Regions from separate parts of the Halomonas sp. BMC6 genome, predicted to be linked through region 1. Evidence: predicted binding sites of a transcription regulator. Region 1 holds the regulator's gene; each other region holds the start of a gene.
The links. The regulator sigma-54, encoded in region 1, starts transcription at its own class of promoters, with help from an activator protein. The targets are predictions, from matches to a motif close to TGGCACNNNNNTTGCTNT.
Positions count from the first base shown of each region.

Region 2: AB6K10_RS02495 (P-II family nitrogen regulator) is a predicted target of sigma-54. The motif match lies at 7,472-7,489, and genes of this name have one in related genera.
Region 3: AB6K10_RS08280 (CmpA/NrtA family ABC transporter substrate-binding protein) is a predicted target of sigma-54. The motif match lies at 7,605-7,622, and genes of this name have one in related genera.

Region 1 is NZ_CAXNSH010000001.1:3,216,841-3,226,749, reverse strand. Features, by position in the region: gene yjgA (ribosome biogenesis factor YjgA) at 1-122, opposite strand, end outside; gene pmbA (metalloprotease PmbA) at 218-1,558, shown strand; gene AB6K10_RS15800 (HPr family phosphocarrier protein) at 1,577-1,846, opposite strand; gene rapZ (RNase adapter RapZ) at 1,888-2,808, opposite strand; gene ptsN (PTS IIA-like nitrogen regulatory protein PtsN) at 2,866-3,333, opposite strand; gene raiA (ribosome-associated translation inhibitor RaiA) at 3,338-3,646, opposite strand; gene AB6K10_RS15780 (RNA polymerase factor sigma-54) at 3,744-5,159, opposite strand; gene lptB (LPS export ABC transporter ATP-binding protein) at 5,265-6,023, opposite strand; gene lptA (lipopolysaccharide transport periplasmic protein LptA) at 6,035-6,529, opposite strand; gene lptC (LPS export ABC transporter periplasmic protein LptC) at 6,526-7,110, opposite strand; gene AB6K10_RS15760 (HAD family hydrolase) at 7,110-7,652, opposite strand; gene AB6K10_RS15755 (KpsF/GutQ family sugar-phosphate isomerase) at 7,695-8,681, opposite strand; gene AB6K10_RS15750 (ATP-binding cassette domain-containing protein) at 8,955-9,776, shown strand; gene mlaE (lipid asymmetry maintenance ABC transporter permease subunit MlaE) at 9,777-9,909, shown strand, end outside.
Region 2 is NZ_CAXNSH010000001.1:543,807-553,715, reverse strand. Features, by position in the region: gene AB6K10_RS02530 (alpha/beta hydrolase) at 1-245, shown strand, start outside; gene AB6K10_RS02525 (NAD(P)H-dependent oxidoreductase) at 242-829, shown strand; gene AB6K10_RS02520 (YifB family Mg chelatase-like AAA ATPase) at 840-2,348, opposite strand; gene AB6K10_RS02515 (ABC transporter substrate-binding protein) at 2,466-3,335, opposite strand; gene AB6K10_RS02510 (TonB-dependent siderophore receptor) at 3,445-5,541, opposite strand; gene AB6K10_RS02505 (AraC family transcriptional regulator) at 5,684-6,619, opposite strand; gene AB6K10_RS02500 (accessory factor UbiK family protein) at 6,853-7,194, opposite strand; gene AB6K10_RS02495 (P-II family nitrogen regulator) at 7,566-7,904, shown strand; gene AB6K10_RS02490 (ammonium transporter) at 7,965-9,212, shown strand; gene glnK (P-II family nitrogen regulator) at 9,476-9,814, shown strand.
Region 3 is NZ_CAXNSH010000001.1:1,736,841-1,746,749, reverse strand. Features, by position in the region: gene AB6K10_RS08300 (efflux RND transporter permease subunit) at 1-2,498, opposite strand, end outside; gene AB6K10_RS08295 (efflux RND transporter periplasmic adaptor subunit) at 2,498-3,763, opposite strand; gene AB6K10_RS08290 (TolC family outer membrane protein) at 3,829-5,304, opposite strand; gene AB6K10_RS08285 (sigma 54-interacting transcriptional regulator) at 5,454-7,412, opposite strand; gene AB6K10_RS08280 (CmpA/NrtA family ABC transporter substrate-binding protein) at 7,706-9,130, shown strand; gene ntrB (nitrate ABC transporter permease) at 9,133-9,909, shown strand, end outside.

The DNA.
Region 1 (9,909 bases):
TTCATGGCAATCAGCGTTTCGCCAAGCGCCTGCAAAGCATGCATCTCACGCTTTAGCTGCGATTTACTGGGACGCTCTTCCTGTTCGTCGATGTCGATTGGCTCGGGGCGTTGCTTGGGCATATAAGAACTCACTGATTAGATTCGTTTGCAGCATTATATCAGGCTGCGACCACAACATTGATTCGCCAACGCGATTCAGGCGAAAAGGAGGCCAAATGGCACAGGCATTTGATGCATCGGCGCAGCAGGCACTGCTGACACAGCGCGCTGAGGAAGCGCTTGCCCTGGCAAAGCAGCTAGGAGCAGATGCCGCCGAAGTGGGCGCCAGCGTTGACCAGGGCATGGGTGTCAGCGTTCGTTTGGGCGAGGTGGAAACCGTTGAACTATCCCGGGATCAAGGCATTGCGGTGACGCTTTACGTGGGCAAACGGAAGGGAAGTGCGTCTTCTACCGATGCCAGCAGCGCCTCGATTCGTGCCACGGTAGAAAAGGCACTGGCGATTGCCCGCTATACGGGCGAAGACCCCGCCGCCGGTCTGGCAGAGGCAGCGTTAATGGCCACCGAGCTGCCCGATTTGAAAGTGCATCACCCTTGGGCGCTCTCGACGGAGGAGGCCATCGATTTGGCGCTGCGCTGTGAGCAGGCAGGTCGCCGCGTCGAGGGGATCCATCAGTCGGAAGGGGCATCGCTTTCAAGTGGTGAGGGCGTGCGCGTTTATGCCAATAGCCACGGCTTTCTGGGGACTCAGAAAGGCAGCAATCACTCGCTCTCCTGCATGCTGATCGCTCAGGATGACCAAGGCATGCAGCGTGATTATGACTACACGGCGGCACGGAATCCGCTCCATTTACGCCAGCCAGAAGACGTGGGGCAAGAGGCCGCAGCGCGTACGCTACGGCGACTGGGCGCGCGTCGACCGCCGACCGGTACCTTTCCGGTGCTGTTCGACCCGACGCTGGCCAGCGGCCTGATCGGTCATCTTATGGGTGCTTTGGCAGGCGGAGCGCTTTACCGCGAAGCCTCCTTTCTATGCGACCGCCTGGGGACACCGCTTTTTCCCGAGTGGTTTGGATTGGAAGAGCGACCCATGGAAGTGGGGGCGACGGCGAGTTCGCCATTCGATGCCGAGGGGGTACAAACCCGCAATAATCGTTTCATCGATCAGGGGCAGGTCGCCAGCTACATGCTCTCTGCCTACAGCGCACGGCGTTTAGGCATGCACTCGACAGGCAATGCAGGCGGCGCACGTAACCTACGCTTGCTGGCTCCTTTGACACCGCGTGCCGAGCTCTTGAAACAGATGGGGCGCGGTATCTGGGTCACCGAACTCATGGGCCAGGGGGTGAATGGGGTGACCGGTGATTACTCGCGAGGCGCGGCGGGTTTTTGGATCGAAAACGGTGAGGTTCAGTACCCGATTGAGGAGTTCACGATCGCCGGTAACCTGAACAAGATGTTTGCAGGACTGAGCGCTGTGGGCGATGACACGGATACCCGTGGCAGCATTCACACGGGTAGTTGGCTTGTGGATGCGATGACCGTCGCTGGCAGCTAATCGTTGACGCGGAGTCGGTTACTGGTCTTCGTCAAACCGCGCGTCGAACAGCGCTTCGATGGCATCGAGCGCTTGTTCGGCGTCTTCCCCTTCCGCAGCTACAGTGAGTTCGGTGCCGCAGGGCGCCGCGAGCATCAGCAGCGACATGATATTAGCGGCATCGGCTTTTTGCTGCTGCTTGTATACGTGGATGCTGGCAGAAAACTGCTGGCCACACTGAACCAATTTGGTGGCCGCGCGGGCATGGAGGCCGCGCTGGTTGGTAAGGGTTAACGTTCTTTCGGGCACTCTGGTTCCTTTTTGCCGAGTGGGTCTTTGAATAAAAAGGCTTAGGGCGTACGGGTGGTCGCGGTGGTGGGGCTTGGCGCCACGGGCTCTTCGCTCAGCGTGTACTGCAGCCCCAGTTCGCGATGCCTCAACTGCACTTCTCCGGTCTGCTTAACGAGCCGCTGGGCGAGCTGCTCCACCATGTAAACGGAGCGGTGCTGACCGCCCGTGCAGCCGATAGCTACGGTCATGTAGCTACGTTGGCTGTTTTGGTAGGCCGGTAACCACTTCTCCAACCAAGCCTGAATATCGCTGGCCATGGCTTCCACTACCGGGTAACCGCTCAAGAAAGCGACGATATTGGCATCGCGGCCAGTATATTGCCGAAGGGTAGGGTCCCAGTATGGGTTGGGCAGACAGCGTACGTCGAAGACCAAATCCGCATCCAGCGGAACGCCGCGTTTATAGCCGAAGGACTCAAAGGTGAGCGTGAGCTGATGCTGGCGCTGGTGGGCCACTTGATCGGTAATGCGGCGGCGCAAATCGTGGACGGAGAGCCGAGACGTATCGATCAATAAATCGGCGAGATCGCGTATTTCATGTAGCGTCTCCTCCTCTTTGTTGATCGCCTCTTCCAGCGTCATTTCGCTGTCGCGAGTGAGGGGGTGGCGACGACGAGTGGCGGAGTAGCGCTCCAGCAGAATGCGTGCGTCCGTGGTTAGATAGATCACCTGAAAACGAATGTCTCGCTGGCGTAGCTCTTCCAACAGCGCTGGCAGACGCTCCAGCGCGATGGGGAGGTTGCGCGCATCGATGCTAACGGCAATACGGGTGCGTTCGCCTTGAGCGCGCAGCTCATCGATCAGCGAGCCCAGCAGCATGGCAGGTAAGTTATCGATCGCATAATAGCCAAGATCCTCCAGCGCTTGTAAGGCGATAGATTTACCGGACCCCGAACGGCCGCTAATGATCACCAGTTGCATAGCGTCTCTCTTGGCGTATGAGCGTAGGAAATAAACAGTGATGGACGTGTGAGTATCTTACGCGGCCTGTTCGCGTATCTTGGCCGTCATTAGGGTCAATAACTCTTTTTGACTGCTGGCTTTGCGTAACTGTTGACGGGTATTCGCATCGTTCATGATCGTCGCGACTTGCCCAAGCAGAGCGAGATGCGTGTCGTCCGCCTCTTCGGGTACGAGCAACACGAACACTAGATCGACGGGGTCGCCATCGATGGCATCGAAATCGACCGGCTCGGCAAGTTTCAAAAAGCCGGCGATGGGCGAGCTACAGTGCGGGCTACGTGCGTGGGGGATGGCAACGCCGTTGCCAATTCCCGTGCTGCCGAGACGCTCGCGTCCAATCAGGCGGCTAAACACTTCTTGGCTATCGAGGCTGGGTGTGTTTTGGGCGATGAAGGTGCTGAAAAACTCCAGCACCCGTTTTTTGCTGCCCCCGGGCACGTCGTAGAGCACGCGCTCCGGGGGGAGGATGGTTTCCAACGTCATTGAGTTAACGCACGCCTGCGCCCTGGGCGCGAGCTTGTGCTTTTTCCTTGTGTTTAACGAGTTGACGATCGATTTTGTCTGCGAGCGCATCGATAGCGGCATACATGTCGTTATCGAGGGCTTCGGCATGAAGGTCGGCACCGGCGGCATGCAGCGTACAGGCTGCCTGCTGGCGTTCCTTCTCGACAGATAAGGTCACTTGCACCGTGGTGATGTTGTCGTAGTGGCGTTCGACGCGTTCCAGCTTTTCGTTAACGTAGTCACGCAAGGCGTCAGTCAGTTCAACGTGATGACCAGTGATGTTTACTTGCATTGACGTGCTCCTTATCCATCGGGCTGTACTTCGATTGTAACCCTTTTTGCGCTATTGCAAAGCCCCTGCGTCGAGTTTGTCATGCCCTACCGTTTAACTAACGTAAACGGCGGCGCTCACTGGACGAGGGAATACCCATTGACTCGCGATATTTCGCTACCGTACGCCGGGCAACGCTGATGCCTCCCTCCTCAAGGAGGGTCACCAGGCGACTATCGGAGAGCGGTTTACCCGACGGCTCCTCTTGTATCAGTTTTTTGATCCGTGCACGAATGGCGGTGCTGGAGTGGCTATCGCCGCCATCGTGGCTGCTGACTTGGCTCGAGAAGAAGTACTTCAACTCGAACACGCCTCGTGGCGTATGTATGAATTTCTGCGTCGTCACACGGGAGATCGTGGACTCGTGCATCTCCACGGCCTCGGCGATGTCGGCCAGGATCAGCGGTTTCATGGCCTCTTCGCCGTGCTCTAGAAAGCCGATCTGGCGGGCGATGATTTCACGACCTACTCGCAGAAGCGTGTCATTACGGCTGGAAAGGCTTTTGATCAGCCAGCGAGCTTCTTGGAGGTGCTCTTTCAAGAACTGGTTGTCTTGGCTCTTGTCGGCGCGTTTGATCAAACTGGCGTAATCGGGCTGGATACGCAGGCGCGGCAGCGCCTCCGGGTTGAGCTCTAAGTGCCAGCCCTCGTTGTCATGGCGCACGACCAAATCGGGCGTAATATAGCTGTCGTCGGTCACGCCGTAGGCGCTGCCTGGGCGTGGGTCAAGGCTGCGAATTAAACGGATGACGTCGTCCAACTGCTCGTCATCCAGGCTCAGGCGGCGCTTGAGTAGCCGTAAATCGTCTTTGCCCAAGGCTTCGAGAAACTGACGCACCAAGCGTTTTGCGGGCATCAATAGCGGGGTGTCTTCAGGCAGCGCGGCCAGCTGAAGCATCAGGCACTCGCGCAGGTCGCGGGCAAACACGCCGGTGGGCTCGAACTGTTGTAAGCGCAACAGGGTGTTTTCTACTTCACGCTGGCTCAGGCTGTCGTGGCCTTGCGCCTTGAGGCCTTCGCGGATGTCGTTGAGCGGTTGAGTGAGATAGCCGTTGGCATCCAGTGCATCGATCAGGCTTTCGGCAATGGCATAGTCGCGGGGAGAGAAGTCAGTCATGGCCAATTGCCATAACAGATGGCCATGAAGGCTTTGGCCTGCGGCTTGGCGCTCGAAGTCGGGTCCTTCGCTGCTACCGCCCAAGCTGCCCATGTCTTGGTAGGTGTCCGACCAGTCGCTGTCTACGGAGAGTTCGTTGGGAATGCTGTCCGACCACTCGGCCTCTTGAGGCTCGCTAACAGCCTGTTCGCCAAACTCATCCTCTTGTTCGAGCATGGGGTTAGCGTCCAGCGCTTGCTGAATTTCTTGACGGAGGTCCAGCGTTGAGAGCTGTAGCAGGGCAATGGCCTGCTGCAGCTGAGGTGTCATGGTCAGCTGTGTGCCGATACGCAATTGGAGAGAAGCTTTCATGACCATCTGAGAACCACTCGTTAATCAGAAAGCTCCACCCTAGAGCGAGTTATGACTCTGTGCAAGTGCAATAAGCATGCCACTAAAAGAAAAGTTTGGTCAGGCCAGAGTTTAGAGGCGGAAGTCTGCGCCTAGATAGACATCACGAACCTTCTGGTTATTGAGGATCTCCTGGGCGTTTCCACTGGCGATGATATGGCCGTCGCCAACGATGTAGGCAATGTCACAAATATCCAGGGTTTCGCGCACGTTATGGTCAGTGATCAAGACGCCGATGTGGCGTTTTTTCAGTGCGCGAATGATGGTTTTGATTTCACCCACTGAAATAGGGTCGACCCCGGCAAACGGCTCGTCGAGCAGAATGAATGCGGGCTCGGTAGCGAGTGAGCGAGCGATCTCCACTCGGCGGCGCTCGCCCCCTGAGAGGCTCATGCCCAGGTTGTCGCGAATGTGGGTAATATGGAAATCTTCGAGCAGTGACTCGAGGCGTGCTTCCCGAGCGCTGCGGTCCAGCGCTTTGCGCGTCTCGAGAATCGCCATGATGTTATCGGCCACCGAGAGCTTGCGGAAAATGGAGGCTTCCTGGGGAAGGTAGCCAATCCCGGCCATGGCGCGCTCGTGCATGGGCGCATGGGTCAGGTCGACGTCGTCGATACCGACGCTACCGGCATCGGATTTGACCAGTCCAACGATCATGTAAAACGACGTGGTTTTACCCGCCCCGTTGGGCCCCAGCAGGCCGACGACGCTACCCTGAGCGATTTCCAGGTTGATATCTTTCACGACCCGACGGCGTTTGTAGCTCTTCGCTAGGTGATGGGCGTAGAGCGTTTTGACAGGTGCGGAATCTGCAGAGGTTGATGCTGCCACGTGGCCGCTCCCTATTGTTCGGGCTGAAGAGTCATGCGAATGCGCTGGTTGTCGCTACCGCTCACGTCGGAGCGTGCTTGCACCACTTCCTGGTCGATGAAGTACTCCAAACGCCCCCCTTGGAAACGGTCGCCTTGCTGTGTCAGTTCGGCTTGGTCGATCAGTTCGACACGGCGTTCGGCGACATGGTAAACGATACGACGCGCCCAGCCCTCCATGGGGGTTTCTTGATCTTCGAGCTGATTGCGCAGGTAGGCGCGCTCACCCGTGGCAATGGCGCGTGACAGCTCGCCTGAGTCGTTGCGCTGAATTTCGACGCGTTCGCCGCGCAGTTGCATCTCGCCCTGGCGAATGTCCACGTTGCCTGAGTAAACAGCGGTGCCAGCGCGCTGGTCGAGGTCCAGGCGGTCGGCTTCGACCTCGATGGGGGCTTGGCTTTGTGCCATGGCCGCCGTGGCGAGGGGTAGGGTTAACGCAAAGAGTGCAGTGCGGAGAGAGGCGTTCATCGCGACTCCTCAGGGTTACGAGTGGCAGGCGGGTGGACGCCGCGCACGTTATTGGTCAGGCGGACTTGGCTGTCATCGAGCCAAACGTCCATGCGGGAGGCTTCCATGCGCTGCGGCGGCTGCTGCAACAGCACGGGCGTATCGCTCCAGGCATGGCGCGTCACGCCATCGTAGTTTAATTGCTGCGTGTCGAGCTGCCAGCCCTCTTCGGGAGCCAGTAGCCGGGCAGACCCTCTTAGCGTCAGGGCCTGGGAATCGGTATTCAAGGTGCCGGTGTCTGCCGTGGCCAGCCACTCCCGCTGTTCGCTGTCGAACAGCGTCGCGCGCGGCGACATGACATCGGTCATGGCCGTTTGAGGCGTATGGACCAGTCGAGGCGTGACCAGCGACTGCTGGATAGCGCCTGTCTCGCCAAACAGGGTAATTTCGGCGTTCTCCAACACATGCCCAGGCTCCTGGGCACGGGCCTCCTGATCGATCTCACCCTCTTGCGGGCCGCGCGGGTCCAGCCAGACCAGCAGTCCGCCCAGGGCCACGACCATCGCCGTGATCCACACCCGTTTTCTGACTCTGAGACCCATCACGAGTGCCTGTGAAGATACGTGTCGAGCACGGCATCCCAGTGCCCTTGCGAAGTGAGCAGCGTATCGCAAATTTCACGTACCGCGCCGTGGCCGCCTAGCCGTTCCGTGATCCAATCGGCATGGGTGTGCATGTAATCAGGCGCATTGGGGACCGTGATGCCGACGCCGCAGCGCTTGATGGGAGCGAGGTCAGGCAGGTCATCACCGCAGTAGGCCACCTGCTCGAGGGTGATATCCAGTCGTTGGCAAAGCGCGCGAAGCGTCGTGAGCTTATCTTCGCAGCCTTGGTGAACGTGGCTAATGCCGAGCGCCGCCGCGCGCTGGCTGACCATGGGCGAATCGCGTCCGGTAATCAGTGCCACGTGAATGCCGACCCGCTTGAGCAGTTTCAAACCATGCCCGTCTTGGGTGTGAAACGCTTTGATTTCGATGCCGTCCGCCTGAAAGTAGAGGCGGCCATCCGTCAAGACGCCATCTACGTCTAGCGCGAGGAGTTTTACACGGCGAAGTCGGTCGAGTAGTGCATCGGGTAGGGCCATATAGCCTCCTTAACATCCATGGCGAAAAGCGTTATCACGCAGTTAAATCACACCGCTGGCTAGCAGATCGTGCATATGTAGCGCGCCGATGGGGCGCTGCTGCTCGTCGACGACAGCGAGCGCGGTTATCCGGCTATCTTCCATAATACGAACGGCCTCGGCAGCCAGTACGTCAGGGCCGATACGTTTGCCTGGGCGCGTCATGACATCGTCGACGCGCACGTCGCGCAGGTCATGAAATTGATCTAATGTGCGCCGAAGGTCGCCATCGGTATAGACGCCCGCCAAACGGCCTTCGCTGTCGATGACGCAAGTGAACCCCAGCCCTTGGCGCGTGATCTCCAATAGTGCATCGCGTAGCGGGCTTCCCAAAGCGACCTGGGGAAGCCTTGAGCCATCGTGCATTAGGTCACGCACCCGCAACAGCAGGCGCTTACCCAGACTGCCACCCGGATGGGACAGCGCAAAATCCTCGGCGGTAAAGCCGCGTGCTTCGAGTAGGGCAACGGCCAGAGCGTCGCCAAGAGCCAGTGCCGCCGTGGTTGAGCTAGTAGGCGCGAGGTCCAGTGGGCACGCCTCGCGTTCCACGCCGCTGTCTAAATGGGCATCGGCGTGGCGGGCAAGGGTAGAGCCTGGGCGCCCGGTCATGCTGACCAGCGGGGTGCCAAGCCTTTTAAGAAGTGGTAGGAGCGCCGTCACTTCGGCGGTTTCGCCGGAGTTGGAGAGCGCGAGTACTACATCGGTACGGGTAATCATGCCCAAGTCGCCGTGACTGGCTTCACCTGGGTGTACGAAAAAGGCGGGCGTGCCGGTACTCGCCAGCGTCGCAGCAAGTTTGCCCGCGATGTGTCCTGACTTGCCCATGCCGGTGACGACCACCCGGCCTTGACAGGCGAGGATGAGCTGGCAGGCGTGATCGAACTGTTCGTCCAGTTTGGCCTGAAGGCCGCCGATGGCCGCTTGCTCAATTTGCAGCGTTCGCAGCGCACTTTCACGCAGTTGGCTGGGTGTAGAGAGTGGCTGGCCCATGGCATGTCTCGTTTTCATAAAGTGAATAGGTAGCAAGTAAGAATAACATCTTGCGGCGCTATTTAGCTAAAGCGTGGCAAACTCACCAGCCCCGTGGCGATGCATACGCCGTAAAAAAGGTTGGCGTAGTAATCATTTGCGCCGCTGTTACTGAGAGTAGCGTTAAGATACGATGTTCGATAATATTTCGAAAACACTGTTTTTTAAACTGCCCCGTGACTTGTCGGTTTATACTGACGCGTTCTGGCATCAACGATGAAGGTCAATCAGCACATGACGGATGTTCCCTTCATACAGGTCGAAGACGTCTACTTTTCTCGCGGTGAAAGCGAGATCTTTCGCGGTGTGAGTATGACCATCCCTCGCGGTCAAGTAACGGCCATCATGGGGCCAAGCGGTACGGGTAAAACGACACTCTTGAAGCTCATCGGTGGCCAGCTGACGCCCGATCGTGGTCGGATCTTGATCGATGGGCAGGATGTACACCGGCTGTCACGTAAAGCGCTGTTCGCACTGCGCAAGCGCATGGGCATGCTGTTTCAAAGCGGGGCCCTGTTTTCGGATCTGGACGTTTTCGAAAACGTGGCCTTTCCGCTACGTGTTCATACGGATTTGCCAGACGCGATGATTCGCGACCTGGTGCTACTAAAACTCCAAGCGGTAGGACTGCGGGGCGCGAGGCACTTAACGCCTGCCGAACTGTCTGGAGGGATGGCGCGTCGGGTAGCGCTAGCGCGTGCCGTAGCGCTGGACCCCGAACTGATTCTTTACGACGAGCCGTTCGTCGGCCAGGACCCCATTTCCATGGGCGTGCTGGTGCAGTTGATCAAGCGGCTCAATCAGGCGCTGTCGCTGACATCGGTAGTGGTCTCTCACGATATCAAAGAGACGTTGAGTATCGCGGATTACCTCTACTTGATCGCCGATGGGCAGGTGGTGGCTCACGGCTCCCCAAGCACGCTGGAGACGAATCAGGACCCTCGGGTCAGCCAGTTCATGCACGGCGAACCAGATGGCCCGGTACCGTTTCACTATCCTGCAGAGACGCTCTATCGGGATATCCTCGGCCACGATTTAGCAATAAAGGCAGGGTAGATGCAGTCCAAATTTTCTCACTACGCGGCGCGAGTGACCCGCCTGGGGCGCAAAGGGTGCGACGTGGTCGAAGCGCTAGGACGCGCCACGGTGTTTCTAGTGCAGTCGGCCGTAGGGGTGCCGTCGCGGGAGG
Region 2 (9,909 bases), 2.7 Mb from region 1:
TATTGGCGCTTGCGCCCAACCCGCTGCCCACGCTCATTCTGCAAGGCGAGCAGGACCTGACCGTGGACTGGGAGTGGAACCTTGCCATTCTGGCGGAAAAATTCCCCAATGCGGAGATTCACCGTCACCCGGAAGCGCGCCACCACTTGGTGAACGAAGCCGAGCCGATTCGCCAAGTGCTGTTCGAAGCGCTCGACCACTTTGTCGACAACGTGCATGAAACCCCATCAAAGGAGAAGCCATGACCACCCCCACATCCCCAAAAGTCCTGGTGTTTGCGGGTAGCGCCCGGGAAGGTTCGCTCAATAAACGCCTCGCAAAATACGCCGCCCAGCGCATCGAGGCGTTAGGCGGCAAGGCCACGTTTATCGATTTAAAAGAGTATCCCTGTCCGCTGTTCGATGAAGATATCGAAGCGCAGGGGATGCCGGAGAACGTGCTGAAACTGCGTGAGATCTTGGCGGACCACCAGGCGCTAATGATCGCTTCGCCGGAGTACAACGGCTTTATCACGCCGCTGCTGAAAAATACCCTGGACTGGCTTTCGCGCCCCTACGGGGACACGCCGGGCTTGGGGCTCTTTGCCGGTAAGTGGGCGGCGCTCGTCGCCGCTTCCCCCGGTGGCTTGGGCGGCATTCGCGCGCTACCGCTGGGCCAGCAGTTACTGGCTAACTTGAGCCTCACCGTGCTGCCCCAGCCGCTGTCGCTCCCCAAAGCAGGCAGCGCTTTTAACGACAGCGGCGCGCTGCACGACGAGGCCACAGGCCAAAAGCTGGATGCGCTGTGCCAACGCTTAGTCGATTCTCTCACGGCGACACACGCCAAATGACGAAGGGGGCTTATGCCCCCTTCAACAGCCGATCCAACTGCCGGTAGCCGATGGCTTCGATAAAGTGCGGCTGGGAGGGTTTGGGCTCGCCCTGCAGGTCGGCCAGCGTGAGGGCAACGCGTAGCACGCGGTGGTAGGCGCGGGCGGAGAGCTTGAGCTTTTCTAGCACGCCTGCCAGCCAGGCGCGCTCTTCATCATTGAGGGCGCAGGCGGCTTCCAGCGCTTTACCGCTGAGCTGGCTGTTGAGCGCGCCCCGGGTCATTTGCCGCTCCCGAGCCGCCATCACCCGCTCACGCACCGCGCTGGAGGGTTCGCCCTGAGTTTGTGCGGTGAGCTGCTCTGGTGGCAGCGCGGGCACTTCCACTTGCAGGTCAATACGATCCAACAGCGGGCCAGAGAGACGTGCTTGATAGCGCTGAATTTGGCTGGCGCTGCACTGGCAGCGCTGGCGTGGGTCGCCCAGATGCCCGCAGGGGCAAGGGTTCATCGCGGCAACGAGCTGAAATTGAGCAGGGTACCGCCGCTCATGGCTAGCGCGAGACAGATGTATTTCCCCTGTTTCCAGCGGTTGGCGTAATACTTCCAAAACGTTGCGGGAAAACTCCGGCAGCTCATCCAAAAAAAGCACGCCGTGGTGCGCTAATGAAATTTCACCCGGTTTGGGTTTTGAGCCGCCGCCGACCAGCGCGGCGGCGCTAGCACTGTGGTGGGGTTGGCGGAAGGGCCGCTGGCCCCAGTCGGCTTCCAGTGCCAAGCCACATACCGAGCGCACTGCCGCCACCTGTAGCGCATCATCCTCTGACAGCGGCGGCAAAATGCCGGGTAAGCGGCTGGCGAGCATGGTTTTGCCGGTGCCGGGTGGGCCTGCGAGCAATAGGTTATGGCCTCCTGCAGCAGCGACCTCTAACGCCCGGCGGGCCTGATGCTGGCCGCGCACGTCGGCTAAGTCCGCCATGGGGGCGGTGGATTTGACGGAGGCTGAGAGCTGGTGGGGCGGAATTTTCTCCTGGCCCAGCAAGTGAGCCACCACTTGCCAGAGAGAGTCGGCGGGCAGCACCGGTAAATCGCCTGCCAGAGCCGCTTCATCGGCGCAGGCGCGGGGCACAATCAGCGCTTTGTTGGCGCGCCGAGTGGCCAGCGCAAACGGCAATACGCCGGGTACCGCGCGCAGTTTGCCATCCAGGGCCAGTTCGCCCGCGCACTCCATACCTTCCAGCGCATCCACCGGGATTTGACCCGAGGCCGCGAGAATGCCCAGCGCAATGGGTAAATCAAAGCGGCCACCCTCTTTGGGAAGATCCGCCGGGGCGAGGTTGAGGGTGATGCGTTTGGTGTTGGGGAAATCAAAACCCGCGTTGATCAAGGCACTGCGCACCCGTTCGCGGCTCTCTTTCACGGCGGTTTCCGGCAACCCCACCAGGGTTAACCCCGGCAAACCGTTGGCTAAGTGAACCTCTACATGTACCGCCGGTGCTTCCAACCCCACGCCTGCCCGCGTGGCCACAATCGCTAGTGTCATGGCGCTCCCTCGCAACGTCTATCAATCGGCTCACTCAGTTTAATGAGCTATCTCGTTGGCTAAGCCTACTTTATGTCAGGCCTTGTGCGCTACTCAGGTGGTCAGGCTGATGGCGGGCTAGTCAGCGTGATGGGCATTCAACGCGCTGGTGAGTTCGCGGGCAAAGCGCTGAGCGGAGGGCAGTGCACCAAAGCTCCAAACTGGCGGCAGGCGCAGCAGTCGGCCGTTCTGCACGTTGGGTAAGTGCTGCCAGAGGCCGCTCCCTTCCAACTGCTCTTCCACGCCTGCGGGGAGTGGGTCAACGATGACCAGCGTGGCATCGGGGTAGCGTGCCAGCGCTTCGATACCGGCCAGTGAAAACCCCCAGGCGTTGGTGGGTTGGTCCCAGGCATTGGGCAGCTCAAGCTGCTCTAGCACGGCGTTATAGAGGCTGTTCTCGCCAAACACCCGTACATGCCGGGCATCCATAAACTGCACCATCAGCAGTGGGGGCGAGTCGTTGTGCTGGCGGCGCAGCTCGGCCATCAGCTGTTCGGTGCTCTCAATCAGCGCCTCGGCCTCGGCGTTGCGGTCGGTGAGCTCGCCCAGTTGGCGGGTGAGGCTCTGCATCTCCTGCCACGTGTCAGTGCCCGGTGAGTAGAGGGCGAAGGTACCCACCGGGGCGATTTTCTCCAGTCGGGGAATTAGCCCGGTAAACATAGGCGAGAGCAGTGTTTGTTCGGGGGGCGATTGGGCCAGCAGCTCGAAGTTGGGCTGGGTGCGCAGGCCAATATCCATCACATGCTCGGGAATGCGCGGCTCGCCCACCCAGTCGTGGTAGGCCGGTTGCTGTGCGATACCGCTGACCGGCGCGTCAATGGCGAGCAGCGTTTCGGCAATGGTCCAGTCGATGGTGGCCCACTGGGCGTGGCTGGCGGTAGACAACAGCAGGCCAGCCGCAAGCAGGCTGCGGCGAGCCAGGATAAGCAGTCGGGGGAAACAGCGCATGAGGTTAGTACCTAGCAATAAGCGCCTTATTTAAACGAGTCTGTTTATCAATTGCAAATAGAAACACCCAGGCATGCACCGGGCGCGTGCGCCTGGGTGTGGTCGCTGCTTAGAATCGGTAATGAACGCTGGCGGTGACGCCGCGTTCGGCACCGAAATAGCAGTACTCCAGTGAGTTACACGACGCCACATACTCTTTATCCAGAGCGTTGTGCACATTCAGGCGTGTTTCGACGCCATTGAGGCCTGCTTGGCTCCAGTCGTAGCCCAGCGTGGCGTCAACGAGGGTGTAGTCCGGCACGGTGGCGGTGTTGGCGCGGTCAGCGGCAATGTCAGCGTAGTGGCGCACGCCCACGCCGATATCCACACCGCTTAGCCAACCCTTCTGCACGGCATAGTGGCCCCACAGCTGTACTTGATGACGGGGGGAGTAAATGGCGTTATTGCCCTGGTTACCGTCGTCGCTCTTGGCGTAAGTAATGTCGGTAAAGCTGTAACCTGCCTGAAGTGAGAGCGCCTTGGTGAGCTGCGTTTGGGCTTCCAGTTCGATGCCTTGCGACTCAATCTCGCCTACGGCACGGTAAGGGTCGGTAGGCTGCTCTTTGGTGGCCACGTTCTCCTGGCTAATGTGGAACAGCGCTGCGCTGTACTGCTGCTGTTCGTTGGGCTGGTATTTCACGCCGGTTTCCCACTGTGCGCCCTCCATGGGAGCGAGCAGGTCGCCGTTGGCATCGACGAAGCTGGTGGGGGTAAAGGCCGTCGAGTAGCTGACGTAGGGGGCAATGCCGTTATCGAACAGGTACACCACCCCAGCGCGGCCGCTAAATTGGGTGTCACTCAACGCGCTGGTAGCGCCGCTGTCGCGATTGGTGTTGTCGATATTTACCCAGTCAAAGCGCCCGCCTAGCGTCACGCGCCAGTTATTGACGGTGATCTGATCCTGAAGGTAGACGCCGGTTTGCTCCAGCTCGTGGTTCTCCCGGATGGGCGCGTAGAACGCCAGCGGCTCGCTGCCGTAAACCGGGTTGAAGGCATCCAACGAGGGGAACGCGCCGGAAGGCCAGGCAACCTCGTTCTCGCGTTGCTGGTAATCCGCTCCCAGCAGCAGGGTGTGCTCCATGAAGCCGTTGGTCAGGCGGGCTTCTAACTGATTATCCACCGTTAAGGCCTGAAGCGATTCCTCGCTGCCGGAGTAGTAGCGGGCCAGTGCGTTTGAGGTCGGCGATGCCCAGCCAAAGCCGTACACCTGATTCAGCGTGACGTCTGAATTGAGATAGCGCAGCAGTTGGCGGGCGGATACGCGGTCGTTAAAGCGGTGCTCAAGGGTATAGCCGAGCATGCGCTGGGTGCGCTTATAGGCGTCGTAATCGGCTTCGCCATCGAAGAAGTTATTGCTTATTTGGCGACCATTGCGAGCGATCACCGCGCCTTCATAAGGCACGCCGGAGTGGTAGCCGCCTTCTGGCTCATCCTGAAGATACGCTTCGACGGTCAGGCTGGTGGCGTCGGTCATGTCCCAGGTCAGCCGTGGCGCAATGGCGTAGCGCTCCTCTTCGGCTGGGCCAAACTGGGTATCGGCGGCGCTGGCGATGCCGGTGAGGCGAAACGCAACGCGCTGCTCTTCCCCCAGCGGGCCAGTGAGATCAAACGCAGCGCTGCGCTGATCATTATTACCGACCCTAACGCGCAGCTCGCCGCCCGGCTCGAATTCAGGACGTTTGCTGTTGAGGGCCACCACGCCGCCCGGTGAGGCGCGGCCATACAGCACGGATGCAGGGCCGCGCACCACTTCGATGCTGTCTAAAAACCAGGGGTCGATGCGCATGCTGCTATGGGAGTTGGCGTCGCCCATCACCTTCAAGCCATCTAAAAAAGTGTTGCTCAAGCTGCCATCGGAGAAGCCTCTTAAGACCAAGTAATCAAAACGGTTGGAAGCTCCTATTTGATTGCTGTACACGCCGGGGGTGTAGTCGGTGGCGCGCTGTACGGTACTGACGCCGCGTTGCGACATCTGCGTTTCGGTGATGGTCGAAATACTCTGTGGGGTTTCGATAAAGGGCGTGGCCACTTTGGTGGCTGCCTGCTGGGCAGTCACGGTGACGGTGGCTAAGTCAGTGTTTGGCTGTGCCGCCGCAGGCGTTGCCAACGCAACGAGCAGCGCGCTGCTCAAAGGCGCCCATAAGAAGGAGCGATGGGTAGAGGCCATAAGTGATCCTGGGAGGAAGTGGAATCAGTATTATTAAGCAATGATAATTATTGCTTTTTATGGCGTCGTAAAGGTATGCGCCGTGCCAAGCCTGCTATGCGCGCTGACATGTTTGTACACGCGAAAGGAACTCAAGCGCGGGCTATACGCTGGAGCGATTCCACTCGTGAGGGGAAAAACCGAAGTGGCGTTTGAAGGCGCTGGAGAAGTTGCTGGCATGCCGATACCCACAGTGATGGGCCGCTTGTTGCACGCTCTCACCTCGCTGCAGTGCCTCGTACCCCTGCTGTAATCGCACTTGGCGAATATAGTCGAACAGCGTGCAGCCGTAGCAGGCGCGAAACTTCTGGCGCAGGCTGCTGGGGCTCATAGCGGCTTCTTTGGCTAATGCGGTGAGGCTATAAGGCTCGGCGGGATGCTGAGCAATGCGCGAGTGCAGTGCCGTGAGGCAATGACGATCACGGGTAGAAAGGCGGTTATGCTCGGGCAGCGTTGTCGGGCGTTCGGGCAAACCTAATCCAATCAGTTGCAGTGCTAACCCCTGCCAAACGAGCGCCTGTCGCCAGAGCGAGGGCGGTTGCTCGCTAATGGTGCAAAGCGTTTCGCAGAGGGCCTTGGGGAGCTTCCAGCAATTTAAACATGAAGCATCAGGCGGGGTGGGTAGGCCTAAGGGTGCAGTGGTCAGAACCGCAATATTCACAGTACGAAGGCGTTTTTGAATAGGCTGATGCACCGTGAGTGGGTGTCGGGCATCAAAGTGGCTGCATACGCCATCTCCTGCAGAGAGCTGCATCTGCTGCTTGCCCATTTGGAGATGAATGGTGCCTTCCAAGATAACGCTCAAGAACCATGGCACGCTTTGGTAAGACGTGGAGGTATAGCTACGCTCTACCTGCAAATCAGAAAGCGTTAAGTGAATCCCGTGGCGCAGGCTAACGTCATGTACATGACCAGTGGCGACCGGCTGGCGCGGAGAAGTAGGGCCTTCAATGCGGTAGTGAATGCCGAAGCGCTGGCCAAGCTGGGCCAACGAAAAGGGGGTGATTTCAGGCGTTGCTAAGCGTTCCTGCTGAGGCATTGGGGCAGTCGCTATCGTGGGTGGAGCGTAGTGCCTGCGCCGTATTGGTGCTTAACGGCACGCGTGAGGCTGCAGATAAGCGCACGATAGCACTATCACTAGGGTTGTCAATGATAGTGATTCTTGTTCACTGGTATAAGATTTTGAATTAAGTGCAGGGGAGAGTGTGGGAGAGAGGTAGGGGCAAGAAGTGGGGCAGCCGAACCTGCCCCATGCCGTGCAAAACGGCGTACTTACTCAGCGCCGTCAGCGGTTGGCTTAGTTGTGCTGGAAGGTTGCACAGGGGCGGGCGGTACTTCAGCTTCTACAGGCGTGGCGGCGGCGGTGCTAGAGGCTTCTACCGCTGCTTCCAGGCTGGCCACTTGACGCTCTAGGGCTTCTACCCGGGAGCGGGTGCGCTGCAGCACATCCATCAAAATATCGAAATCTTCCCGCGATACCAGCTCCAGGCGATCGAACGCGCCGCGTACCACCTGCTGGACACCTTTCTGAATATCTTCCGGGGCTTGCGAGGCATTCTGCAAACGGTCGCCGATCTGCTGGGCTAAGCGGCTAATGCGGTCTTGGGGCGCCATGGCTCTCTCCTTAAACGATCACGCATAAATGTGAACTGCTTGTGAGTAAGGATACGCAACCCGCCGTGGATTCGCATGTGCCGTTTGTTAATTAAGCGCAATGGATAGTGAGCAGATGGGGAGCGGACAAATGCATCGAAATGGAGCGGCTAGCTTTTTTGAATGCTCATTAATGGTGCAAGGCCCGAGGGGAGGAGAGTGAGCAAGGCCATAAAGCTACCGTCAGTTGCTTATATGAATAGATTAAGTGTCTGAAATATAAAAATAAAAAAGTGGGTGGCACGGTATGCGCATTAGCAGGGCAAGCACTAAATTCGGGCGGCCATGCCGCTTTCCACCGAGTGGGACTGATCCAGCAGGGGAGATCCGGGATGAAACTCATCACCGCTATCATCAAGCCATTCAAGCTTGACGACGTTCGTGAAGCACTCGCCGACAACGGCGTTCAGGGGATTACGGTCACTGAAGTAAAGGGCTTTGGCCGCCAGAAAGGGCATACCGAACTCTACCGCGGCGCGGAATACGTGGTCGATTTTCTGCCCAAGGTGAAAGTGGAAGTCGCCGTGGACGATGCGCGCCTGGAAAGCGTGCTGGACGCCATCTGCAACGCAGCGAATAGCGGCAAGATCGGCGATGGCAAAGTGTTCGTCACGCCGTTGGAAGATGTGATCCGTATTCGTACTGGTGAGCGCGGTGCCGACGCCGTTTAAGCGTCGCCCATCGATCTGCTGATGACGTATAACTTCGCTTAGTATAACGGGGAACACCTCATGAATGAGTTAGCTGATTTGAGCTATGCGCTCGATACGTTTTACTTCTTGATCTGCGGCGTGCTGGTCATGTGGATGGCCGCTGGCTTCGCCATGCTGGAAGCGGGCTTGGTTCGCTCCAAGAATACCGCCGAAATCCTGACGAAAAACATCGCGCTGTTCGCGATTGCCTGCACCATGTACCTGCTGGTGGGCTACTACATCATGTACTCCAGCAGCGCAGGCGGCTTCCTGCCGAACCTGGGCTTCTTGATCGGCACTGAAAACAGCGCCGATGCGGTGCTGGCCGGTGGCGACGATGCGCCTTACTACTCCATGCGCTCTGACTTCTTCTTCCAGGTGGTGTTTGTGGCCACCGCCATGTCGATTGTTTCAGGTGCGGTTGCTGAGCGTATGAAGCTGTGGGCGTTCCTGGCCTTTGCCGTGGTGATGACGGCATTCATCTACCCGGTGTCTGGCTACTGGACCTGGGGCGGCGGCTGGCTGTCTGAAGTCGGCTACTCCGACTACGCCGGTTCCGGCATCGTGCACCTGGCCGGTGCGGCTGCAGCGCTCGCCGGTGTGCTGGTACTGGGCCCGCGTAAAGGCAAGTACGGTAAAGATGGCTCTATCCATGCGATTCCCGGTGCCAACATGCCGCTGGCAACGCTGGGTACCTTCATCCTGTGGATGGGCTGGTTCGGTTTCAACGGCGGCTCCGAGCTGAAAATGTCCGATATCGGTTCAGCCAACAACGTTGCACAGGTGTTCGTGAACACCAACGCAGCGGCTGCCGGTGGCGTGATTGCCGCGCTGGTGCTAGCCAAGCTGTGGTTCCGTAAAGCGGATCTCACCATGGCCCTGAACGGTGCGCTGGCTGGCCTGGTCGCCATCACCGCTGACCCGCTCTCTCCGTCAGCACTGGGCGCTGCCATGATTGGTGCGGTGGGCGGCCTGATTGTGGTGGGCGCTATCGTGACCCTCGACAAGCTGAAGCTGGATGACCCGGTCGGTGCGATCTCCGTACACGGTGTGGTTGGTATATGGGGTGTGCTGGCAGTGCCGCTCACCAACGGTGACGCCTCTTTCGGTGCACAGCTAATCGGTATCGTGGGCATCTTTGGCTGGGTCTTCATCGCAAGCTTAGTGGTGTGGCTGGTGCTGAAAGCGGTCATGGGTATCCGCGTTAGCGAAGAAGAAGAGTATGAAGGCGTCGATATCGCTGAGTGCGGTTTGGAAGCCTACCCCGAGTTTAGCGTCAAGAAATAAGCTTGCGCTAATCATGTGAGCTGGCGTGCTCCTTGTGGCCTCCCCGAGTGGGAGGCCTTTTTGTCGTTGAGGGATACGCGTTACGCCGCTGGTTATGAGCTAGGTACGTACGGGTTTTTTATTCTCCGCCCTGGGCGGTGTATGCTTAACCCACTGGGTAACGGGCTTGGCTATGCGAGCGCCCCGCCAACCTTGATGGGTTATGACAACCGTTCAATAACGCTGTTTTGATACAGTGGGCCACCAAGCTAGAGGATGTCGCAATGAAATTGATCTCAGCCATTATCAAGCCGTTCAAGCTTGATGACGTACGCGAATCGCTCTCTGATATCGGCGTGCAGGGCATTACGGTAACGGAAGTGAAAGGCTTTGGCCGTCAGAAAGGCCACACGGAACTCTACCGTGGTGCGGAGTACGTGGTGGATTTCCTGCCCAAGGTGAAGCTGGAAGTCGCCGTTGACGACGATATGGCCGAGCAGGTGATCGACGCGATTACCCAGGTCGCCAATACCGGTAAGATCGGTGACGGTAAAATCTTTGTGATGCCCCTTGAGCAGGTCATCCGTATCCGTACTGGTGAAACCGGTAAAGACGCGGTTTAACGGTGAAGCGTCAGTAGTGAAGGGTAAGGCGTGAACAGTGAGTTGCGCTGAATAGACAAAGCCCCTGTGGATAGCATCCACAGGGGCTTTGTGCA
Region 3 (9,909 bases), 1.5 Mb from region 1:
CCCTGGAACTGCGCCCCTGCGTAGACCCCAAACCGTGACACGACCGCAGGCCCCGTCTGGCGTTCGAGGGTGACGAACTCAGAGAGCGGGATACGCTCGCCATTACCGCCGCGCACGTAGACGTTGTTGACGTCTTCCGGCGTTTTACGGAACTCGTCTTCGTTCTGCAAGTACACCTGGAAGTTACGGTTTTGGTAGCTGAAGTAGTTCACGAACCCGTTACCAAAGGTGTTCGCCAGCGCCGAATTGATATTCTCAAGCGCGACGCCGTAGCTGAGCGCTTTTTGCTGGTCGATCTCCGCCCGGTACGAGGGCACGTTTACGTTGAACGTCGTGAACACTCGGTTCAATACAGGGTGCTGGTTCGCGGCCTGCATGATTTGCAGCGAGGCTTCATACAGTTCCCGAGTAGACGCCCCGTCGAACGACTGCAGGTAACCGGTGAAACCACCGGTGGTAGACAGTCCCATGATCGGCGGCACGTTGAAGGCCATCGCCGAACCGCCATCGATACTGGCACCCAGCTGCATGATGCGGCCAACCAGCTCATTGGCAGTGAGCTCACGCTCCGCCCATGGCTTCATGTTGATGAACATGATGCCGCGTGCGGTATTCACCGCGCTGGACAGAATGTCATAGCCCGCCACCGCAGAAGAGTACTCGACCCCTGGAATCGCTTCGATCTGCTCGCTCAGCTCCGCCATGTATGCCTGGGTACGGCTCAGCGAGGCAGCATCCGGCAAGGAGATACTCGCCAGCACGATTCCCTGATCGGTCTCGGGCACCAGTGTCGAGGGCGTGTTGGCGTAGAGCCAATAGGAGCCCGCGCCCACTGCCACGGTGAGCGCCAACGCCAGCACCCAGAAGCGCACCAGCTTCTTGACGAACCACATGTACACGGCGGTAAAACCGGCAAAGAAGCGGTCGAACAGACGCAGTGGCGTGCTGATGGCACGCCTAAAGGCCGACTGCTTGGAATGGTGCAAGTTGTGCTTGATGAAGATCGCCGACAGGGCTGGGGTAAAGGTCAACGCCATCAACGCCGACAGCGCTACCGAAATGGCCACGGTGATCGCAAACTGCTGATAGATCTGCCCGGTAAACCCGCCCAGGAAAGCCACCGGCACGAAGACCGCCGCCATGATCAGTGACGTGGCGATAACCGGCCCGCCCACTTCCTTCATAGCGCGGATCGTCGCGTCACGAACGCTGATATCGTCCTCTTCGCTAATGACCCGCTCGACGTTCTCGACCACCAGTATCGCGTCATCCACCACGATACCTATCGACAACACCAACGCGAATAGCGTCAGCAGGTTGATCGAGAAATCGAATAGATAGAAGCCTGCGAAGGTACCGATCACCGATACCGGCACCACCGACATGGCGATGACGGTAAAGCGCCAGTTCTGCAGGAAGATAAACAGAATCACGATAACGATCAGGAACGCTTCGATGAACGTCTTGATGACCGTTTCGACCGAGGCATCGATGAACAGCGTCGTATCATACGGAGTTACGTACTCCAGGCCCGGCGGGAAACGCCCGGACAACTCCTCCATGGTAGCGCGCACCGCATCCGCGGTTTCCAGCGCGTTGGCCCCCGGCTGCTGGTTGATGATGATCGGCGTCATGGCATCGCCGTTCAAACGCGCATCGACACCATAAAAGGAGGCACCCAGCTCGATCCGTGCGACGTCTTCCAGACGCAGCGATGAGCCATCGGGATTGGTACGCAGGAAGATTTCGCGGAAGTCGTCAGTGCTCGTGAGACGTCCACCGGCGGTAATCGTATAGGTATAGGCGCGCGGCTCGCTTTGTGGCGTCGCGGCCAAGTTACCGGCGGGGATTTCGGTGTTCTGAGCACGAATGGCACTGGCCACTTCGCTAGGCGTAAGGTCGTACTGCGCTAGCTTGTCAGGGTCCATCCAGATACGCATGGCAAACTCGCCACCGCCAAGTACCTCGGCATTACCCACCCCAGGCACTTGGCGCAGCTCATCGAGAATATTGAGCGTGGCGTAGTTCTGCATATAGATCTTGTCATAATCACCGCTCTGGGAGGTCAAGGCCACCAGCATCAGGATCGAGTCTGACCGCAGCTCGACGGTCACCCCCTGAGACTGGACGGCTTCGGGCAGCTGCGACAGCGCCCCCTGAACACGGTTATTGACGTTGATCGTATTTATGTCGCCATCCGTGCCGATGTTGAACGCCACGCTCAGGCTCATGGTGCCATTATCGGCGCTGTTGGAGGTCATGTAGAGCATGTCCTCGACGCCGTTAATCGCCTCGGCCAGCGGCGCAGCGACCGTCTGTGCCACGGTTTCGGCATCCGCCCCTGGGAACTGGGCCTGAACCGATACCGTGGGCGGCACCACGCTAGGGTACTGCTCGATCGGCAGCACCCGCATGGCCATCACGCCTACCAGCGTGACGATAATTGCCAGTACCGTGGCAAAAATCGGGCGGCTGATAAAGAAGTTAGAGAAATTCATTATTGCGCGCCCTCTTCCCCTTCAGCAGCGGGTTGTGCGCCGTCGGCTTGTTGCATCGCGTCGGCGGCTTCCGCTTCTTCCTGGGCTTCTTCTTGCTCGGTCTCTTCCACGAGGTCAGCAGCGTCGCCACTAAACGACTGAGGGTCGATCACGACGCCCGCCTCCAAGCCAGCCGGATCGCCGACGACAACGCGGTCACCTGGCTCCAAGCCATCGCGGATGATTTGCCAGGGGCCTGCGACTTCGCCTAACTGAACGGTGCGTTCGCGAGCTTTGTTCTCGTCATCCAGCACGTAGACCAGCGGGCCCATCAGACCTTGGGTCACGGCAATTTCCGGCACGGCCAGTACATCGAAGCGTTTCAAACCTTCGATGCGCACGCGCACGAATTGGCCGGGCAGTACCGCGCCATCGGGATTGGCAAAGGTCGCCGAGGCCTGCACGGTGCTGGTGCCGGTATCCACGCGGGAGCCGAGGAAGTCCAAACGACCTTCCAGCTCGCTGCCTTCACTACCATCCAGCCCAGGCACCTGTAGGCGAGCGGTGATTTGGGAAGCATCACCGTCGTTGCCAAGCTGACGACGCAGCTCGAAGGCATCCCGCTGGGGCAGTTGGAAGCGCACTTCCAGCGGATCCAGCGGCGTGATCGTGGCGAGCTCGGTGCCCGAATTCACCAGGTTACCGACGTTGATCTGGCTCAAGCTGATCATGCCCGACACCGGTGCCGTCACGTTGGAGTAGCCTAAATCCAGATTGGCGCTGGTCAGCGCCGCTTCCGCCTGGGCCACGTTGGCTTGCGCCACGCGCTGCTCGGCAAGCGCTTGGTCGTACTGCTGGCGGCTAACGGAGTTTTGGCTCAGCAACTGCTCGAAACGCTGAGCATCCCGCTGGGCACGGGCCAGCTCGGCGCGAGCGCTTTGCAGGTCGGCTTCACGCTGGTTGACGGTCGCCTGATAAAGGTCAGGCTCGATGGTATAAAGCCGGTCGCCCTGCTCCACCATTTGGCCCGGCTCGAAGTGGCGCTCTTCCAGAAACCCGCTCACCCGCGCCACCAGCGTCACTTCGCTGTCGCTGCGTAGCAGCGAGGGGTAGGATTTATCCAGCGGTATGTCTTGACGCGCTATTTCAGCGACTTCCACCGGGTGGGGCGGCGCTTCCTGCTGGCTTTGCTGCTCTTGTGGCTGCTCCTGACCACATGCCGTGAGCGCTAACGCGGCGATCAGCGTCACTAGACTCGCTCTACCTGAGTGAATCACTCTTTTCATGCGTCGATTTCCCATTCATTTTTCTAAACATTGACCGATCGCCACGGGGGCATGCACAACGAAGATTAGGCGCCTGGGGTGGGCGGCGCGCCAATGTCCATCGCGCGCTGGTACGCGTCGGGCTCGTTGCTTTCCGGTAGGGTGAAGTTGACGTCATCGCCGGTGAGCCATGCGTTCACTTCTTCGATGGCGTCCACGTCGAGCAGTCCCGCCTGCTGGCGCAGCGACAACAGGTTCACGACGTAGTCGTAACGCGCTTCGGCGTAGTTGGCGATGGCGTTATAGAGATTCTGCTCGGCGTTCAGCACGTCGACGATGTTACGGGTTCCCACTTCGTAACCGGCGCGGGTCGCTTCCAGGGCGCTGCGGTTGGACACGATGGCCTGCTGGCGCGCTTCGACCGTTTCGACGTTGTTGCTGACCTGGGTGTAGAGCGAGCGAACCTGCTGAATCGTGGTGCGGCGCTGAGACTCGAAGTCGTACTGACTGCTCTCTAACTGGAACGTGCCCTGACGAATGCTGGCGCTGGTACTGCCGCCGGTGTAAATCGGCACGTTCGCTGACACACCGACCTGAGCGGACGTGTCGTAACCGCTGACCAGCTCGCTATCGCTGTCGGCGTACTGGTAGTTGGCAAACGCTTGCACGGTGGGCAAGCGACCCGCGCGGGCCAGCTCTACCCCCACACGGGAGACTTCAATACCCGCCTGCTGGGCAAGTACCTGCGGGTTGCGCTCCAGAGACTGCTCGACCCAGTAGTCACGGTCGGTGGGCGTCGGCAGCGCGATGGGCATGCTGTCGCCCAGGGCTTCGATGCTGGCATAACGCTGCCCCGTGAGCTGCTCTAATACTTCAAACGCCACTTGCAGGTTGCTCTCGGCGGCAATGCGATCGGCGCGAGATTGATCGAAGCTCGCCCGCGCTTCCTCTACCTCGGTAATCGCGATCAGGCCGACTTCGAACTGCTCGCGGGCCTGCTCGAGCTGGCGACCAATGGCACGCTCTTGGGCCAAGCGCGCTTCTAACACTTCGTGGGCGCGTAGAATATCGAAGTAGGCACTTGCCACATCGATCAGCAGTTGCTGCTCGGTGGCGGCCAGCAGATACACCTGCTGATCGATCTGACGCTCTGCCTGGTTGACTTCCTGGCGCGTGACCGCGTTGAACAGCGCCTGGGTGGCTTCTAGCGTCAAGGAGACAGTGTTATAGCTATCATCACTGACGCCGACGCCAGCGTTGGAACCCGCTCCAGCACCGGTGCCTGCACTGCGGGCAGAGCCCTGGCTCTCGAATTGCTCGTTATGCGTAGCGCTACCGGAGGCATTCACCTGCGGCAACAGTCCGCCACGTGCAACGTCACGCGCCGCCTCGACGCTGGAGAACTCAGACCGGGCAGAGGCCAGGGCCGCGTTGTTATTCAGCGCATCACGGGTAATGGTCACCAAGTCGGCCGCTTGGGCAGGCAGGATGAACGAAGACGTGAGCACTGCTAACAACAGGGGGCGAAAGGGGGCATTGACTGCCCAGTGTGCTAGTCGCATGGGATTGCCTCTAGGTGTCAACGTAAGACGGCGCGGCAGAGCGCCATTCTGAAAGAGTGGCATTATAGTTACATTCATGTATGTATGCTAGACTTGAACTTGCCTGATTTGTGTGTACAACACTGATGTCAAGCGGATCCTTCCTTACCTTAGTCCAAAGCATCGTTGGTGGGCGCACTTTTGCGACCACGCTGGCGATATTGCCGCAGATCGACGCCCCATTTCTGTAGACGTGAGGCCAGCGTCGTCGGCTTCATCCCTAACAGTTCCGCCGCCCCTCCCGCTCCAGACACTTTGCCCTTTGCCGCTTTCAACGCTTTTAGCGCATTGCAGCGCTGCTGGTGACATAGCGCTTGCTCGGTGAGCGGGTGTTCAGGTAGCGCGCTATGATCTTGCGCCGGTATGTTGAACGTCGTATGACGGGATGGCGGCTCTGCCAGTAGCAAATCATCAAAAGAGAGCCGCTGATCCTGGGTCACGATCACCTGACGTTCGATCACGTTCTCCAATTCACGAATATTGCCCGGCCACGGGTAACGAGCGAGGACCTCTAGCTGAGCTGGCGGTATTCGCACGCCCGGCTTGTTGAATTTCAGGCAGGCGCGATGCAAGAAGTGGCGCGCCAGCAGCGGGACGTCTTCGATACGTTTTCGTAACGGGACGGAATCGATGGGAAAAACGTTCAAACGGAAGTAGAGATCCTCACGAAACTGACCGGCATCGATCATCTCTTTTAGCTCGCGGTTGGTCGCTGCAATCACCCGCACATCCACTTCGCGAGTGCGGTTATCCCCCACCCGTTCGAACTGCTGATCCTGCAATACGCGCAGCAGCTTGCTTTGTAGCTCCAGCGGGATCTCCCCCACTTCATCCAGAAACAGCGTGCCGCCGTGGGCCAACTCAAAGCGCCCTGGCCGGTCTTGTACCGCACCGGTAAAGGCGCCTTTTACATGGCCAAAAAACTCACTCTCGAAGAGGTCACGAGGAATCGCGGCGCAGTTCACGCGGATCAACGGCCGGTCGCTGCGGGTACTGCCTGCATGAATCGCCCGGGCAATCAGCTCTTTGCCCGTGCCCGATTCGCCGCTAATTAACACGTTCGCGCTGGTGGGGGCCACCATGGCGATCTGCTGCACCAGCTTTGCGACCGCCGGGCTGTTGCCGACGATATTGCGATGATTCACCTCGGCTTTAATCTCTTCTTGCAGGTACTGGTTCTCCAGCTCCAATCGGCGCTTGAGCGACTCCACCTCTTCCAGTGCATCGCGCAGCTGCTGCTCGGCCCGTTTACGTTCGCGAATATCGCGAAACAGTACGACGGCCCCCACTAAGCGGCCCATTTCAAAAATCGGCGTGCTGGTGTACTCCACGGGAATCGCATCGCCGTTTTTATGCCAGAACACTTCGTCATCCACATGGTGCACCTGGCCATCGCTAAACGAGGCATGGATGGGGCACTGCTGTACCGGAAAGTGGCTGCCATCAGCGTGGGTGTGGTGAAACATTAAGTGCGCATCGTGGCCCACCATATCTTCCGTGCTCCAGCCGAGAATGCGTTCGGCAGCCGGGTTGACGAACGTGGTTTTCCCCTCCGCATCCAGGCCATAAATGCCCTCCCCGGCAGCGCTGAGAATCAGCTGGTTCTGCTTTTCGATACGCTCGAACACCTGCTCGACCCGCTGCCAACCCACCTCCCCCTGGCGGTGTTGGCGGCTGAGTTCGGCCTTGGCGCGGCGCTGCTCGGCTTTATTGCGATCGATTAGCGTGAGCAATAGCTGTGAGGAGTCGTGTAAGCGTTGCCCATAGACCTCGACACGACGAGGCTGGCGGACGCTATCCAACAGCACTAAATCATCCGACCAGCCTTGGCCGGTCGTCAGCACTTCATCGGTAAAGCTGACCCATAGCGGCAATGAAGCGCTTAGACGGTGGCTAAAGGGAGTGGCGAGCGGCTGTTCGTGATGAATCAATAGCAGTTGGCACGCTGCGGTATTGGCATCAATTAAGCGGTCGCTCAGAGGATCAATAATCACCATGGCCAACGGCGTGTGGTGAGCCATCAGCGTTAAGGACGGGTGAGCGTCATCTTTCAGGGTGACAGCGTGCATCGCAGGCTCCTCATTTGCCAGCAGGATGTCGCTTACTCCATACAAACAACGGGCCAATCACGAACTTTCGTTATTTAAACAACGAAATATCGTGAGTTACGAAAAATCGTGTTTTATCTGAAGACTTCGCGCCCCCTTCAAAAAATCAATAAACTATTGATAAACATGATAAAAACTAAAAAAAGGCCGTTCTGGCATATAAGTCGCTATCAATAGAAATAGCGCCGCAGGGACACGTTTCGCACCAAGACGGCGCAGCCTAAAGCCCTTTTGCTCCTGTGAGGTAAACGTCCATGAAAGAGAACAACGACCACAGCAGTCTTGGCAACCCGTTTGATCATCGCCAATCACTGATTCACGGACGGCAGTGCGATTGTCATCAGTGCCACTCTTCCCAACCCAGCATTATTACGTCGTCTACTCAGCCAAGCGCGAAAACAGCGGCGTCCACGCCGAATAGTGCCGATGATGTGATGGATCGCATGGTCGAAAGCGCGCTGGTGCGCGGCATGTTTGGCCATAGCGATATGCACCGCCGCCAGTTTATGAAGCTGGTAGGTGGCGGGACGGCCGCTGCGGCGCTGGCGAGCCTGTTCCCCCTAGATTCGATTAAAGCCGCAGTGAAAGAGAGTTTAGGGCCGCTTGAGAAAACCCAGCTTAATGTCGGCTTCGTTCCCATCACCTGCGCCACGCCCATCATCATGGCCCACCCTATGGGCTTTTATGAGCGTTACGGCCTGGATGTCTCGGTGATTAAAACCGCTGGCTGGGCGGTAGCGCGGGACAAGTCCCTCAACCGCGAATACGACGCGGCGCACATGCTAACGCCCATGCCGCTGGCGATGACCCTCGGTGCAGGCTCGACCCCTGAGCCGTTCATTATGCCTGCGGTAGAAAATATCAACGGTCAGGCGATTGTGCTGCATAACGACCACCTGGATAAGCGCGACCCCCAGCAGTGGAAAGGCTTCACCTTTGGCGTACCGTTCGAGTACTCCATGCACAACTTCCTACTGCGCTACTACGTGGCCGAGCACGGCTTAGACCCGGATCAAGATATTCAAATTCGCGTAATTCCGCCGCCCGAAATGGTCGCCAACCTGCGGGCAGGCAACATCGACGGCTTCTTATCCCCCGACCCCTTCAACCAGCGCGCGGTGTTTGAACGCATCGGCTTTATTCACCTGCTGACCAAAGAGATTTGGGACGGCCACCCCTGCTGCGCCTTTGCCACCAGCGCCCGCTTCGCCCGCGAAAACCCGAACACCTATGGCGCACTGCTGCGGGCGATTATCGATGCTACCCAGTACTCTTCAGACCCCGCTAACCGCTCAGAAATTGCCGAAGCCATTGCCCCGACGAACTACCTGAACCAGCCGGTCACGGTGATTGAACAGGTACTCACCGGGCGATTTGCCGACGGTTTAGGCGGCGTGCAGAACGTGCCGGACCGCATCGATTTCGACCCATTCCCCTGGCACTCCATGGCGGTGTGGATCCTGACGCAAATGAAGCGCTGGGGCTATATCGAAGGCGACGTGGATTATCAGCAGATTGCCCGGGATGTGTACCTGGCCACCGATGCCCAGACCGTGATGCGCGAGCTGGGGTACGAAGCGCCCGAAGAGACCGCCCGCAACTATCAAATCATGGGTAAAACCTTTGATTACACCCAGCCTGAAGCGTATGTCGACAGCTTCACCATTCGGAGGGGTTAACCATGGACCGCACCACCACCGAATGGAAATTAAGCCTGAACGTTCGCGCCACGATTCTCGCCATTATGCTGCTCGTGGTTGGCCTGGGCGTTTGGGAAGGGTTGAATCAATCGCCCTTGATGGGCGGCGGCGAGGCGCTAAGTGAGTACGAACAGCTGCTGGCCGGGGCCGATGAGAGCGCCAAAGTACCGCCGCCCTCGGAAATCGCCGTGAAAGCGTGGCAGGAGCTTTCTAACCCTTTTTACGATGCAGGCCCCAACGACAAAGGCATTGGCATTCAGTTGGGCTACTCGCTCTACCGCGTGCTCAGCGGCTACCTGCTGGCCGCGCTGGTGGCGATTCCGATTGGCTTTTTAATTGGCATGTCGCCCCTGGCGTACAAAGCGCTCAATCCGTTTATTCAGGTGCTGCGGCCTATCTCGCCGCTGGCCTGGATGCCGCTAGCGCTGTTCATCATTCGCGACTCTGAAGCCTCCGCCATCTTCGTGATCTTTATCTGCTCTATTTGGCCAATGCTGCTTAACACCGCCTTTGGCGTGGCGGGTGTGCGCAACGACTGGGTGAACGTGGCCCGCACCCACGAGCTGTCGTCGCTGCAAACGGCCTTCAAAGTGATTCTACCTGCGGCCGCACCCACCATTCTGACCGGCATGCGGATCTCCATCGGCATTGCCTGGCTGGTCATCGTGGCTGCCGAGATGCTAGTGGGCGGCACCGGCATTGGCTACTACGTCTGGAATGAGTGGAACAACCTCGACCTGACCAGCGTGATCTTCTCC